DNA from 3 places in the Pseudoalteromonas sp. MMG024 genome. Region 1 is predicted to be linked to each of the others. Evidence: predicted binding sites of a transcription regulator. Region 1 holds the regulator's gene; each other region holds the start of a gene.
What was found. Region 1 encodes MetJ, which represses methionine synthesis genes. Its sites were predicted from a motif close to TAGACGTCTAGACGTCTA; they were not measured.
Positions count from the first base shown of each region.

Region 1 (4,223 bases):
CAACAGGCGTAGTCATTCAACTTTTATTTTTAGAGCGCATTTGTGGAAATTAAATCATGGCATTGTGTTTGCGGCTAGTGTTAAACAAAATTTATCTGAAGATGGTTAAAGATCTTGCTATTGATATGTTAGTTGGCTAGAATTCGCGCCCTATATATTTTTGTTTAACAACGTATGGTGCCAGACTTCGGGTTTGGAGAGCGATGCGGCCTAATTAGAGGTTTACTATGAAAGAAGGTATCCACCCTAAGTACGAAGCAATCAATGCTACTTGTTCTTGTGGTAACAAATTCGAAACGCGTTCAACTCTTTGTAAAGACATCCACTTAGATGTTTGTTCAGAGTGTCACCCGTTCTACACTGGTAAGCAAAAAGTGCTTGATACAGGTGGTCGTGTTGATCGCTTCAACAAGCGTTTTGGCGCGCTTTCAAGCAAAAAATAAGAGCTATTTTAGTTCTTTCAAAAAAGCACCTAAGGGTGCTTTTTTTGTATCTAAAATTTAATATGAATTTTTGTCATGTTATATGGTTTTTCTATGTCTTTTTATTCTAAATAGATGGCTATATACTGGATTATAGATAGCTTCAATATTCATTATTTTTACTATCTGTTGGCAAAATAGTATCTGTCGAGTGTAAAAAATAGATGGCTGTGAATCTGGTCGGATCTGAATTAACTTCAATCTGGTAATGATTTAGCAGAAAATATCCACAAGCCTATTGTTGTAAATTCAACTATGGTCTTAGGTTAAGATATAACCGCATTTAACTTCTATTTACTCTAAATGCCGTACTATTAAACCAGTATCTCTCACTTTTAACATCGTAGGATAAGGCACGCATGTCTGACATAAGAGAAAAAGCGCTACAATACCATTCTGAACCCGTTCCTGGAAAAATCAGCATCGAATTAACCAAACCAGCAGAGACAGTTAATGATCTTGCATTAGCTTATAGTCCTGGTGTTGCTGAACCGGTTCGTGAGATCGCAGCAGATCCGAACAATGCATACAAATATACTGCAAAGGGTAATATGGTCGCTGTTATCTCAAACGGTACTGCAATTTTAGGTTTAGGTAATTTAGGGCCGCTTGCATCAAAACCTGTTATGGAAGGTAAGGCGTTATTATTTAAGCGTTTTGCTGGTTTAGATTCAATTGATATTGAAGTTAAGCACCGTACTACCGAAGACTTTATTAATACTGTAGAAAATATTGCAGATACTTTTGGAGGTATTAACCTAGAAGATATTAAAGCGCCAGAGTGTTTTGAAATTGAAAAAGCGCTTATTGAACGTTGCAGTGTGCCAGTATTTCATGATGACCAACATGGTACCGCGATTGTAACTGCGGCGGGCATGCTGAATGCGTTAGAGATCCAAGGTAAAAAGTTAAAAGATGCATTAATTGTATGTTTAGGTGCAGGTGCAGCAGCAATTGCGTGTATGGAGCTGTTAATTAAATGTGGTGCACAACGTGAGCACATTTATATGCTTGATAGAAAAGGGGTTATTCATACGCGTCGTGAAGACCTAAATGAATACAAAATGCTATTTGCAAACAATACAGATAAGCGCACCTTACAAGATGTTATTGAAGAAGCAGACGTATTTGTGGGTGTTTCAGGTCCTGACTTACTTGCTCCTGAAGATTTAAAGCTGATGGCAAATAAGCCAGTAGTATTTGCGTGTTCTAACCCTGATCCGGAAATTAAACCGGAAGTGGCGAATGCTGCGCGCAATGATTTAATTATGGCTACAGGTCGTTCAGATTACCCTAACCAAGTTAACAACGTATTGTGCTTCCCGTTTATTTTCCGTGGTGCGCTTGATGTGCGCGCAACAGCGATTAATGACGAAATGAAAATTGCGGCGGTAAATGCGATTCGCGAAATTGCTAAAGAGCCAGTACCGCAAGAGGTATTGTCAGCGTCTGGTGAATCAAATCTTGAATTTGGTAAAGATTACATCATTCCTAAGCCAATGGACCCGCGTTTGCTTCCGCGTGTAGCGCGTGCTGTTGCTGAAGCCGCGGTTGAGTCGGGCGTTGCGCAGATTGAAATGCCAGAAAACTACATGCTTTAACTTGATTAAAAGCAAAAAAAACCTCAGCAATTGCTGAGGTTTTTTTTATTCATCTTCAAGCTCTGGAACTGGTAAGCCGCGTTCAGCAAGAATTTCTTTTACCCGCTGCGGAATATGCTCAGGGTTATCTTTTCTCAAATCTTCATCGTCTGGCAATGGCTGACCTGTAAACGCATGCAAAAATGCTTCACACAGTAGTTCGCTATTGGTTGCATGACGTAAGTTATTTACTTGTCTACGAGTGCGCTCGTCTGTCAGTACTTTCAATACGTTAAGTGGGATAGATACGGTAATTTTTTTCACTTGTTCTGATTTTTTACCGTGTTCTGCATATGGGTGAATATATTCACCGTTCCATTCAGTTGCCATAAAGTGTACTAGCCTATATCTGTTACGATTTAATTTTGACGATAGCCTGTATATTAAGAGGCAAAATTTTATCGTTTTAAAATATATAGTCAAATATCATTTATTTGGCTATATAGACGTGTAAAAGTTTTGACTTCCACTGTTTAGTGGTTTAACCTTTTAGACGTCTAAACATCTAATTGGCAGAGTTATGAAGCAGAACAAACAAACAACCCTTGCTGTTCGCAATGGCATTACCGCAGATAAGCATCATGGTGCGGTTGTTCCACCGTTATATTTATCGACGACTTATTCGTTCGCCGATTTTGATAAAAAGCGTGATTATGATTATGGCCGTAGCGGTAATCCTAATCGCGATATTTTGGCTGATACGCTTGCTAAGCTAGAAGGTGGTAAAAAGGGGATTGTAACTGCAACAGGTATGGCTGCTGTTCACTTATGCACACAAATCTTAACACCAGAAGACACCATTTTAATTCCTCATGATTGCTATGGCGGCAGTTACCGTTTATTCACGAGCCTTGAAAAACGCGGTTTATTAAAAGTAGCGGTTGTCGACTTTACACAAGCGTCTTGCTATGAGCAGATTAAAGCAATTAAACCTAAGCTAGTGTGGATTGAAACGCCAAGTAACCCAGTTTTACGTTTAACTGACATTGCCAAAGTAGTGGAAGTTTCTCATTCGGTAGGGGCGTTAGTGGGAACTGACAACACGTTTTTATCTCCTGCATTACAAAACCCAATTTCATTTGGTGTAGATATTGTTATCCACTCAACCACAAAATACATCAATGGCCACTCAGATGTTGTTGGTGGCGTGGTTATCACACGCACTGCGGAGTTAGGTGAAGAGCTCGCTTGGTGGGCAAATAATATTGGCATTACAGGTGCGCCATTTGATGCGTATTTAACGCTGCGTGGTATTCGTACTTTAAATGTGCGTATTAAACAGCACCAAGAAAACGCATTTGCCATCGCTCGTTACTTAGAGACATGTGAGCATGTAGAGAAAGTCTATTACCCAGGCCTTGAAAGTCATCCACAACATGACTTAGCAAAAGCACAGCAAAAAGGTTTTGGTGGCATGGTGAGCTTTAGTATTAAAGGCACAATTGAAGATACGGCTAAATTTTTAACGAGTGTAGAACAGTTTAGCCTTGCTGAATCACTTGGTGGTGTAGAGAGCTTAATTTGCCACCCGGCTACCATGACACACGCCGGCATGGCGCCTGAAGCACGCATTAAAGCGGGCGTAAACGATACGTTAATTCGTATTTCTGTTGGTATTGAAGATGTTGAAGATTTAATCGCAGATCTTGAACAAGCATTTGCAAAAACAATTAACAAAGATGTCGCTGCTGGTGGAGAAAAAAGCACTCAATGCTGCGCTGCACGACCTGCATTGTGGTGATTATTTAAATGACAAAACAAGTATATAAATTTGGTGGGTCAAGCCTAAGCAGTGCTAAGCGCTACCATGCAGTTGCCAATATTTGTCAGCAACTAGCGTATGGCGATGCCATTGTTGTATCTGCAGCAGGTAAAACGACCGACACGCTTGTGCGCTTGTGGTCGTGTTATCACAATCAAGATCATAAAGGTGTTGGCGAGGTAATTGCGTTACTAAAAGATCACCAATGCGCACTGATTTCTGAATTACTAGGTGATAAAAGTGAAGTGTATGCTCACTTTATTGATGATATTAATGCAATCTCTCAACGTGCTGGCTGTGCAGAGTTAGAGCAGGCGTGGTTGCTTGCTCACGGTGAGC
Region 1 is NZ_JAKFZO010000029.1:24,508-28,730, reverse strand. It holds gene priA (primosomal protein N') at 1-16, opposite strand, end outside; gene rpmE (50S ribosomal protein L31) at 228-443, shown strand; gene L1068_RS19715 (malic enzyme-like NAD(P)-binding protein) at 842-2,083, shown strand; gene metJ (met regulon transcriptional regulator MetJ) at 2,129-2,452, opposite strand; gene metB (cystathionine gamma-synthase) at 2,643-3,863, shown strand; gene metL (bifunctional aspartate kinase/homoserine dehydrogenase II) at 3,872-4,223, shown strand, end outside.

Region 2 (4,223 bases), on a different contig from region 1:
TGAGTTGCTTAGCTAATCATACCACCCGCTAGCGGGTAATGTCCGACGTGATGTGTTGCGAGCTCTGAAAAACCAAGTACATTAGCCATTTGTTTTTTATCGCTATTAAAGATAATTACATCTGCACTCATTAGCGGGCGCGACGGGTGGTCTTCCAATACTTTATAAACAACATAATCTTGTGAGTCGATGGCTATCAGTTTCAGTGTATAGGTAAGTTCAGTTTGCGGGTTGGTCACATGGGATAATAATGATAGCTCATGTGGCATGTGTTCAAACTCTACAACCAGTAGTTTTTCGGTAAAATTAATTGCTAATTGATTTGTAGTGACTTTTCGTTTTGCTACTTGGTTAATTTTACTAACTGTGCCATTTATCGAATGTTCTGCAAGTGTGAGGATAACGTGCGTATTTTCCTCGATGACCGCAGGGATGACTTGGTCGTTAAAAATGGCAATTTTAAGTTGGCTTGATGCCAAGTTTTCGTCTTCTAATACACGGATCATCGCTTTTTCTCCATTTTCGCTGAGGCTCAAATAACCAAACTCGAAGGTTTTTATGCGTGCGAAAGTAGGGGCGGTCACGATAAAGGTTTTAGTTACCTGAACGTCTTTCCAATAATTAAATAAAGATGACTGGGCGAGGGCGATATCGGATTGTTCTGATTTTGTTTGGATTTCATCAAGGTGTGTTAAAAACTGCTTACGCTGCCATGTATTAATGCCCGCAAAATGCATGGCTATCAAATAAGTAATAAATAATGCGGCTTTTAAAAGCAAAGGCGATAGTTGTTGCACACTTGGCAGGTTTATTACAACAAGGGCAACCAACATCAAAACATGTGTAATATAAACAATTGCCGGAGTTGTTAAGTAAGGTTTGGCAAGGCGTACGATTCTTGGTTGGTTAGTATTGTTTGCTATTTCAGGGTAATGCTTGATTGAAAGGTACATAACTTCACCGTGTAGTTTCTTTATCACTTGCTAGAGCGGTTATCATAGCAACTTACTGAATTTTAGGCATAAAAAAAGCGCCAATGGCGCTTTTTCTCAATCAGACGGTTATTATAAACCAGCAGCGGCGCGAAGTGCGTCTGCTTTGTCTGTTTTTTCCCAGCTAAATGCTGTGAATGTATCTTCGCCTACCGTCATTTCGAACGGTTCACGACCGAAGTGACCGTATGCTGCAGTCATTTGGTACATTGGGTGAAGTAGGTCAAGCATCTTAGTGATACCGTAAGGACGTAAGTCGAAGTGCTCACGTACTAGCTCTACTAATTTCTCTTCAGAGATTTTGCCTGTGTCGAATGTATCAACTGTGATTGAAGTTGGCTCAGCAACACCGATAGCGTAAGACACTTGGATTTCACACTTATCAGCAAGGCCAGCTGCAACAATGTTCTTAGCAACATAGCGACCCGCGTATGCCGCAGAGCGGTCAACTTTTGATGGATCTTTACCAGAGAAAGCACCACCACCGTGACGTGCCATACCACCGTAAGTATCTACGATAATTTTACGACCTGTAAGACCACAGTCGCCAACAGGGCCACCGATTACGAAACGGCCAGTTGGGTTAATAAAGTATTTAGTGTCTTCAGTCAAAAGCTCAGCTGGAAGCGTGTGCTTAATAATGTTTTCCATTACAGCATCAACTAGTGCATCTTGCTCGATGTCTGGGTTGTGCTGAGTAGATAGTACAACTGCATCAATTGCAACAGGCTTACCGTCTTCATATACAAACGTTACCTGAGATTTTGCATCAGGACGTAACCAAGGAAGAATACCTGACTTACGTGCTTGTGCTTGACGCTCTACAAGTAGGTGCGAGTAATAAAGTGGCGCAGGCATTAATGTTGGTGTTTCGTTAGTTGCGTAACCGAACATTAAACCTTGGTCACCAGCGCCTTGCTCTTCAGGCTTAGTACGGTCAACACCTTGTGCGATTTCAGGTGATTGTTGACCAATAAGGTTCATGATGCCACATGTGTCACCGTCAAAACCTACGTCAGATGATGTGTAACCGATATCTGTGATTACTTTACGTGTGATTGACTCAAGGTCTACCCACGCATCTGTTGAAATTTCACCAGAGATAATTGCAACACCTGTTTTAACCATTGTTTCACAGGCAACACGCGCATGCTTATCTTGTGTGATAATTGCGTCTAAAACCGCATCAGAAATTTGGTCAGCGATTTTATCCGGATGACCCTCAGATACTGACTCAGAAGTAAATAAAGTTCTTGCCATGGTATTTCTACTCACTCACAAAAAATGCGCGTTGCCACAAGGATTTGCGCAGGTTCAATTAAATGGCCGCATATTCTATCGAATATCAACGCTGCAAACAATAACTTTACGCCTAGACGTCTAAAAAAAATTAAAAGTGAAATTTCTTCACCGTTACTAGGCTGTTTTGTGCATAAAGAAGCTAGATTATAGTCGGTTTTCCATTGCTCCGCGTGTGCTTATAGGTAAGAATAGGGCTGCGTGGGTACATTGACCAATAAGTAAGTGCCTTCTGGTTAGTGCTTATTGGCCAATGTATCCAAATTATGACAGCAAACAAATAATGAGGTAGGAAAATCCATGCCGTCACGTAAAGAACTAGCAAATGCTATTCGCGTTCTATCTATGGACGCTGTGCAACAGGCCAAGTCTGGCCACCCAGGTGCCCCTATGGGTATGGCAGACATTGCTGAAGTGCTATGGCGCGACTATTTAAACCATAATCCAGCAAACCCTGATTGGGCTGATCGCGACCGATTTATTCTGTCAAACGGTCACGGCTCAATGCTAATTTATTCTTTACTGCATTTATCTGGCTATGATCTCCCAATTGAGGAAATTAAAAACTTCCGTCAAATGCACTCTAAAACACCGGGTCACCCTGAATACGGTTATGCACCGGGTGTTGAAACAACGACAGGCCCATTAGGTCAAGGTATTACTAACGCGGTTGGTATGGCTGTTGCTGAAAAAGCTCTTGCGCACCAGTTTAACCGTGAAGGTCACGATATTGTTGATCACTTTACTTACTGTTTCCTAGGCGATGGTTGCCTTATGGAAGGTATTTCACACGAAGCGTGTTCACTAGCCGGTACATTAGGCCTAGGTAAATTAGTTGCGTTTTGGGATGATAACGGTATTTCTATCGACGGTGAAGTAGAAGGTTGGTTCACTGACGATACAGCAGCACGTTTTGAATCTTACGGTTGGCATGTTGTGCGTAATGTAGATGGTCACGATAGCGAAGCCATTCGCGCGGCAATCGATGAAGCACGTGCAGAAACGGGCAAACCAACATTAATCTGTTGTAAAACAGTAATCGGTTACGGTTCACCAAACAAATCAGGTAGCCACGACTGTCACGGTGCACCGTTAGGTGATGCTGAAATTCAAGCTGCACGTGAATTTTTAAACTGGGAGCATGGTGCTTTTGATATTCCTGCTGATATTTATGCTGATTGGAATGCAGTTGAAGCGGGTACCGCAAAAGAAGCATCTTGGGCTGAAAAATTTGATGCGTATAAAGCAGCTTTCCCTGAACTAGCAGCAGAGTTTGAACGTCGTCAAAAAGGTGAATTGCCAGCAGATTGGGCTGAGAAGTCACAAGCCTATATTGAAGGCCTGCAGGCAAACCCTGAGAATCCAGCAACACGTAAAGCATCACAAAATGCGCTAAACGCATTTGGCCCTATGCTACCTGAATTTATGGGCGGTTCTGCTGACCTTGCAGGTTCAAACCTGACACTTTGGGAAGGTTCAAAAGGCTTAACAGCAAATGACGCATCAGGTAACTACATCTTCTACGGTGTACGTGAATTTGGTATGTCGGCAATTATGAATGGTATTGCGCTACATAAAGGCTTTATTCCTTATGGTGCGACGTTCTTAATGTTTATGGAATACGCGCGTAACGCAGTACGTATGGCGGCGCTTATGAAGCAGTCTTCAATCTTTGTGTATACACACGATTCAATCGGTCTAGGCGAAGATGGTCCTACGCACCAACCAGTTGAACAGCTAGCAAGCATGCGTTTAACGCCTAACCTAGTTAACTGGCGCCCATGTGACCAAGTTGAGTCTGCAATTGCATGGCAAGACGCAATTGAGCGTAAAGATGGTCCAACATCACTCGTATTTACTCGCCAAGGCTTACAACAACAAGCACGTACTGCTGAGCAATTAGCGAACGTACGTAAAGGTGGTTACGTATTA
Region 2 is NZ_JAKFZO010000011.1:169,435-173,657, forward strand. It holds gene L1068_RS12640 (hypothetical protein) at 9-953, opposite strand; gene metK (methionine adenosyltransferase) at 1,065-2,252, opposite strand; gene tkt (transketolase) at 2,592-4,223, shown strand, end outside.
Region 2: metK (methionine adenosyltransferase) is a predicted target of MetJ. The motif match lies at 2,358-2,375, and genes of this name have one in related genera.

Region 3 (4,223 bases), on a different contig from region 1:
CAATAATTTCGCCGCTCTGTGCATCAAGCATAATGTGCACATCGCTATGATCTTCTCCTGTTTCGGGATCCGTACCTTCAATGTTTTTTGCAAAGTAAGCTTCTATATACGGTGAATGTTCTGTTGGCGGTAATAAATAAAACCTGTGATCGACATATACATCATAGTGCTTATTAATGGTTGAAATAGCGTTATCGTAACTTACGTTTTGATAGTTTGTGGATACAGTTTGATTTGCATGTATTGGTAGTTTTTCCCATGCCACAATGTTTTCGCGAAATAAGCTAAGTGAACCAGCAAAAAATACGATGAATAACACGATAGATATAACAAGACCAATCCATGCGTGTGCGTTAGTTAATGATTTCAGAGTTTTATTATTCATTATTATTGACTCATCAAAAGAACAACGTTGAGTAAGCAAGAGGGAATAAGCACAAGGCTAATGTTTTTGGCTGCTTTGCGTGCTTTTTCGAATGCATAACACCACACCAATGAGCCCGCCCAAATAGGGAATGCCAACACTAGCCCTGAAATAAGTCTAACGTCTTCTGCTAACGGCAAAATCAAATTTAAATTGAGCACGATAGAAATGGATAGTAATAGACCAAAAAAGAAGCCAATCAGTGTTTTAGGCCACATAGCTCACCCCCGCTAATACCAATAGCGATGCCACAACGCTTGTATTGAAACGCCAAATGTTATTTGTATAAGTGCTTAAAATTGTATGGCTTACCAGCGCAAGCATTAATGCGACAAAGGCCGCCAGTAACGAAGATGTAAGCGCAAAAGGCACAGAGAAAATAGCTACACCAATAAAGTAACCAATAACTAATAAAAAATTGGCAATAGATTTATTTATTGGTTTATTGAGCGGTAGTTGTTTTTCACTGCCTAAGTAACAGGCTAGGCATCCAAGCCAGATTGGGATAATTGCTAAAAAGCTCATTATAATGTAAATGATATTGATTTTTATTCGATCTTAATTGTGTTTTTTATTTGTCGCAACATTTGTTATTCGAAAAATGTAAAAAATTATTAAAATCAAATGCATTAGTTAAAAGTTGATTTAAACGATGAGAGCGTAATGGTGACTTTTACAAAGCACTTATTATGAAATGAGAAATGGATTTGTCGGTAGGAGTACGGTTGGCGTATTTTTCACTTCAACCTTGAATGGACATCTAAACATCTAGAGCTTGATATTTCTGGCTATCCGTTCATAATTAGCGTCAGGTTAAACCCAATTTATCATAGTAATAAGGATTAAATGATGCCAATCACAGTGCGCGATCAATTGCCCGCCATTAATACATTAAGGCAAGAAAATGTGTTTGTAATGCCACAAAGCCGTGCGCAAACACAAGAGATCCGCCCAATGCGATTAGCCATTTTAAACCTGATGCCTAATAAGGTTGAGACTGAAGTACAGTTTATTCGTTTGCTGGCTAATTCGCCGCTGCAGGTAAATGTGGAGTTACTGCGTTTAGATACTCACCGTAGCAAAAATACCTCTGAGCAACACCTTGATATGTTCTATAAGTATTTTTCAGAAGTTAAAAACGAAAACTACGATGCCATGATTGTGACTGGCGCGCCATTGGCACACCTTGAATATAGCGATGTTGCTTATTGGCAAGAACTGAAAGAGATTTTTGACTGGGCTGAGCAACATGTGACTTCTACCTTGTTTTCGTGCTGGGCCGCTCATGCAGGGCTATTTCATCACTATGGATTAAAGCGCAAACTTAAAGCGAAAAAGCTCTGCGGTGTGTTTAAACATCAACGTTACTTTGAACACGCAGCGTTAACACGCGGTTTTGATGATGAGTTCTTGGTGCCACATTCGCGCTATGGCCATATTAATGAAGCTGATATTACAAACCACAGCCAGCTTGAAGTGATTGCCGGATCGCCAGAGGTCGGTGCGTTTTTAATTAAGAATAAATCCGGTTCGCAGGTGTATTTAACTGGTCACCCAGAATACGATGCAGATACTTTGAATAAAGAGTACCTACGCGACCTAGAAAAAGATGAGAATGCGCCTAAACCAAGTAATTATTTTCCTAATGATGATGCCAGCGCCAAACCAAGTAAAACTTGGCAGAGCCACGCCTTTTTATTATTTTCAAATTGGTTAAACTACTACGTTTATCAAACCACGCCATACGATATTAATTTAGTCAGCCAAGACGTAAGGACTAACAACTATGCCGAATAAATCACAGCAGCTAAGCGCTGCATTAAAAGCGCGTATTCATATTCTTGATGGTGCAATGGGCACGATGATCCAGAAACACAAACTGGAAGAAGAAGATTACCGCGGTGAACGCTTTGCAAATTGGCATGTGTTAGTTAAGGGCAATAATGACTTACTCAGTTTAACCCAGCCACAGATCATTGAGCAAATTCATCGTGAATACCTTGCGGCAGGCGCTGATATTATTGAAACCAATACCTTTAACGCGACCACCATTTCAATGGAAGACTATGAAATGGCAAGCTTAAGCCGTGAAATCAATCTTGAATCGGCAAAATTGGCGCGTAAAGTGTGTGATGAATTTGAAGCACAAGATCCAACTAAACCGCGCTATGTAGCCGGTGTGCTTGGTCCAACATCAAAAACCTGTTCTATTTCGCCAGATGTAAACGACCCTGGTTTTAGAAACGTTACCTTTGATGCCCTTGTTGAAGCCTACATTGAATCAACGCTGGCATTGATTGAAGGTGGCGCGGATTTAATTCTGATTGAGACTATTTTCGATACGCTTAATTCAAAAGCAGCGGCTTTTGCAGTAGAAGAAGCATTTGAGCGCGCAGGTGTTACTTTACCTGTAATGATTTCAGGCACCATTACTGATGCATCTGGCCGAACTTTATCAGGCCAAACCACTGAGGCATTCTACAATTCTATTCGTCATATTAAGCCAATTTCAATTGGCCTTAACTGTGCCCTTGGGCCAGATTTATTGCGCCAATATGTAGAAGAGTTATCGCGTGTGTGTGAAACCTTTGTATCGGTTCACCCTAATGCAGGCCTACCGAACGAATTTGGTGAATACGATTTAGAAGCGGACGAAATGGCAAAAGAGATTATTGATTGGGCTGAGTCGGGCTTTATTAATATTGTTGGTGGCTGTTGTGGCACCACGCCTGAGCACATTAATGCGATGTATCAAGGCACAAAAAATGTAGCACCGCGCCAATTACCCGAACTTGAAGTGCGCATGCGCTTAGCTGGCCTTGAAGCCTGTAATTTAAACTAGGAGCAAACATGACAAGCAGTACAGCAGTATTTACCAATGTTGGTGAACGTACCAATGTTACGGGGTCAGCCCGTTTTAAACGTTTAATCCTAGAAGAAGATTACGAAACCGCACTCGAAGTTGCCCGTGAGCAAGTAGAGAACGGCGCGCAAATTATCGATATCAACATGGATGAAGCCATGTTGGATTCAAAGGCGGCAATGGTACGCTTTTTAAATCTAATTGCGTCAGAGCCAGACATCTCTCGTGTACCCATTATGGTTGACTCATCGAAGTGGGATGTCATTGAAGCGGGCTTGAAGTGCATTCAAGGTAAGGCAATTGTTAACTCAATTTCACTTAAAGAGGGTGAAGAGCCATTTATTAAGCAAGCTAAAACCATTAAGCGTTTTGGTGCAGCTGCGGTTGTGATGGCGTTTGATGAAACAGGGCAAGCAGAAACGGCCGGCCGTAAATTTGAAATCTGTCAGCGTTCGTACCGTATTTTAGTCGATCAACTTGGTTTTCCGCCGGAAGACATTATTTTTGACCCGAATATTTTTGCGGTAGCCACGGGTATTGAAGAGCACGACAACTACGCCGTTGAGTTTATTGAAGGTACGCGCCGCATCAAACAAAACTTACCGCACTGTAAAGTGTCGGGCGGTGTCTCAAATGTATCCTTCTCATTCCGTGGTAATAACCCGGTGCGTGAAGCCATTCACTCAGTGTTTTTATATCACTCGATTAAAGCGGGTATGGATATGGGTATCGTTAATGCCGGTCAGCTTGCGGTTTACGATGATATTCCAAAAGAACTGCGCGATGCAGTTGAAGACGTAGTATTAAATACCGACCCTGAAGCAGGTGAGCGCTTAGTTGAACTTGCGCCAAAATACTCAGGGCAAGGCGTAGAAGCGAAAAAAGAAGATTTAGAATGGCGCAGCTGGCCTGTTGCAAAACGTTTAGAGCATGCCC
Region 3 is NZ_JAKFZO010000038.1:7,134-11,356, reverse strand. It holds gene L1068_RS21370 (PepSY-associated TM helix domain-containing protein) at 1-385, opposite strand, end outside; gene L1068_RS21365 (hypothetical protein) at 388-642, opposite strand; gene L1068_RS21360 (hypothetical protein) at 632-949, opposite strand; gene metA (homoserine O-succinyltransferase) at 1,274-2,221, shown strand; gene L1068_RS21350 (homocysteine S-methyltransferase family protein) at 2,211-3,266, shown strand; gene metH (methionine synthase) at 3,275-4,223, shown strand, end outside.
Region 3: metA (homoserine O-succinyltransferase) is a predicted target of MetJ. The motif match lies at 1,178-1,195, and genes of this name have one in related genera.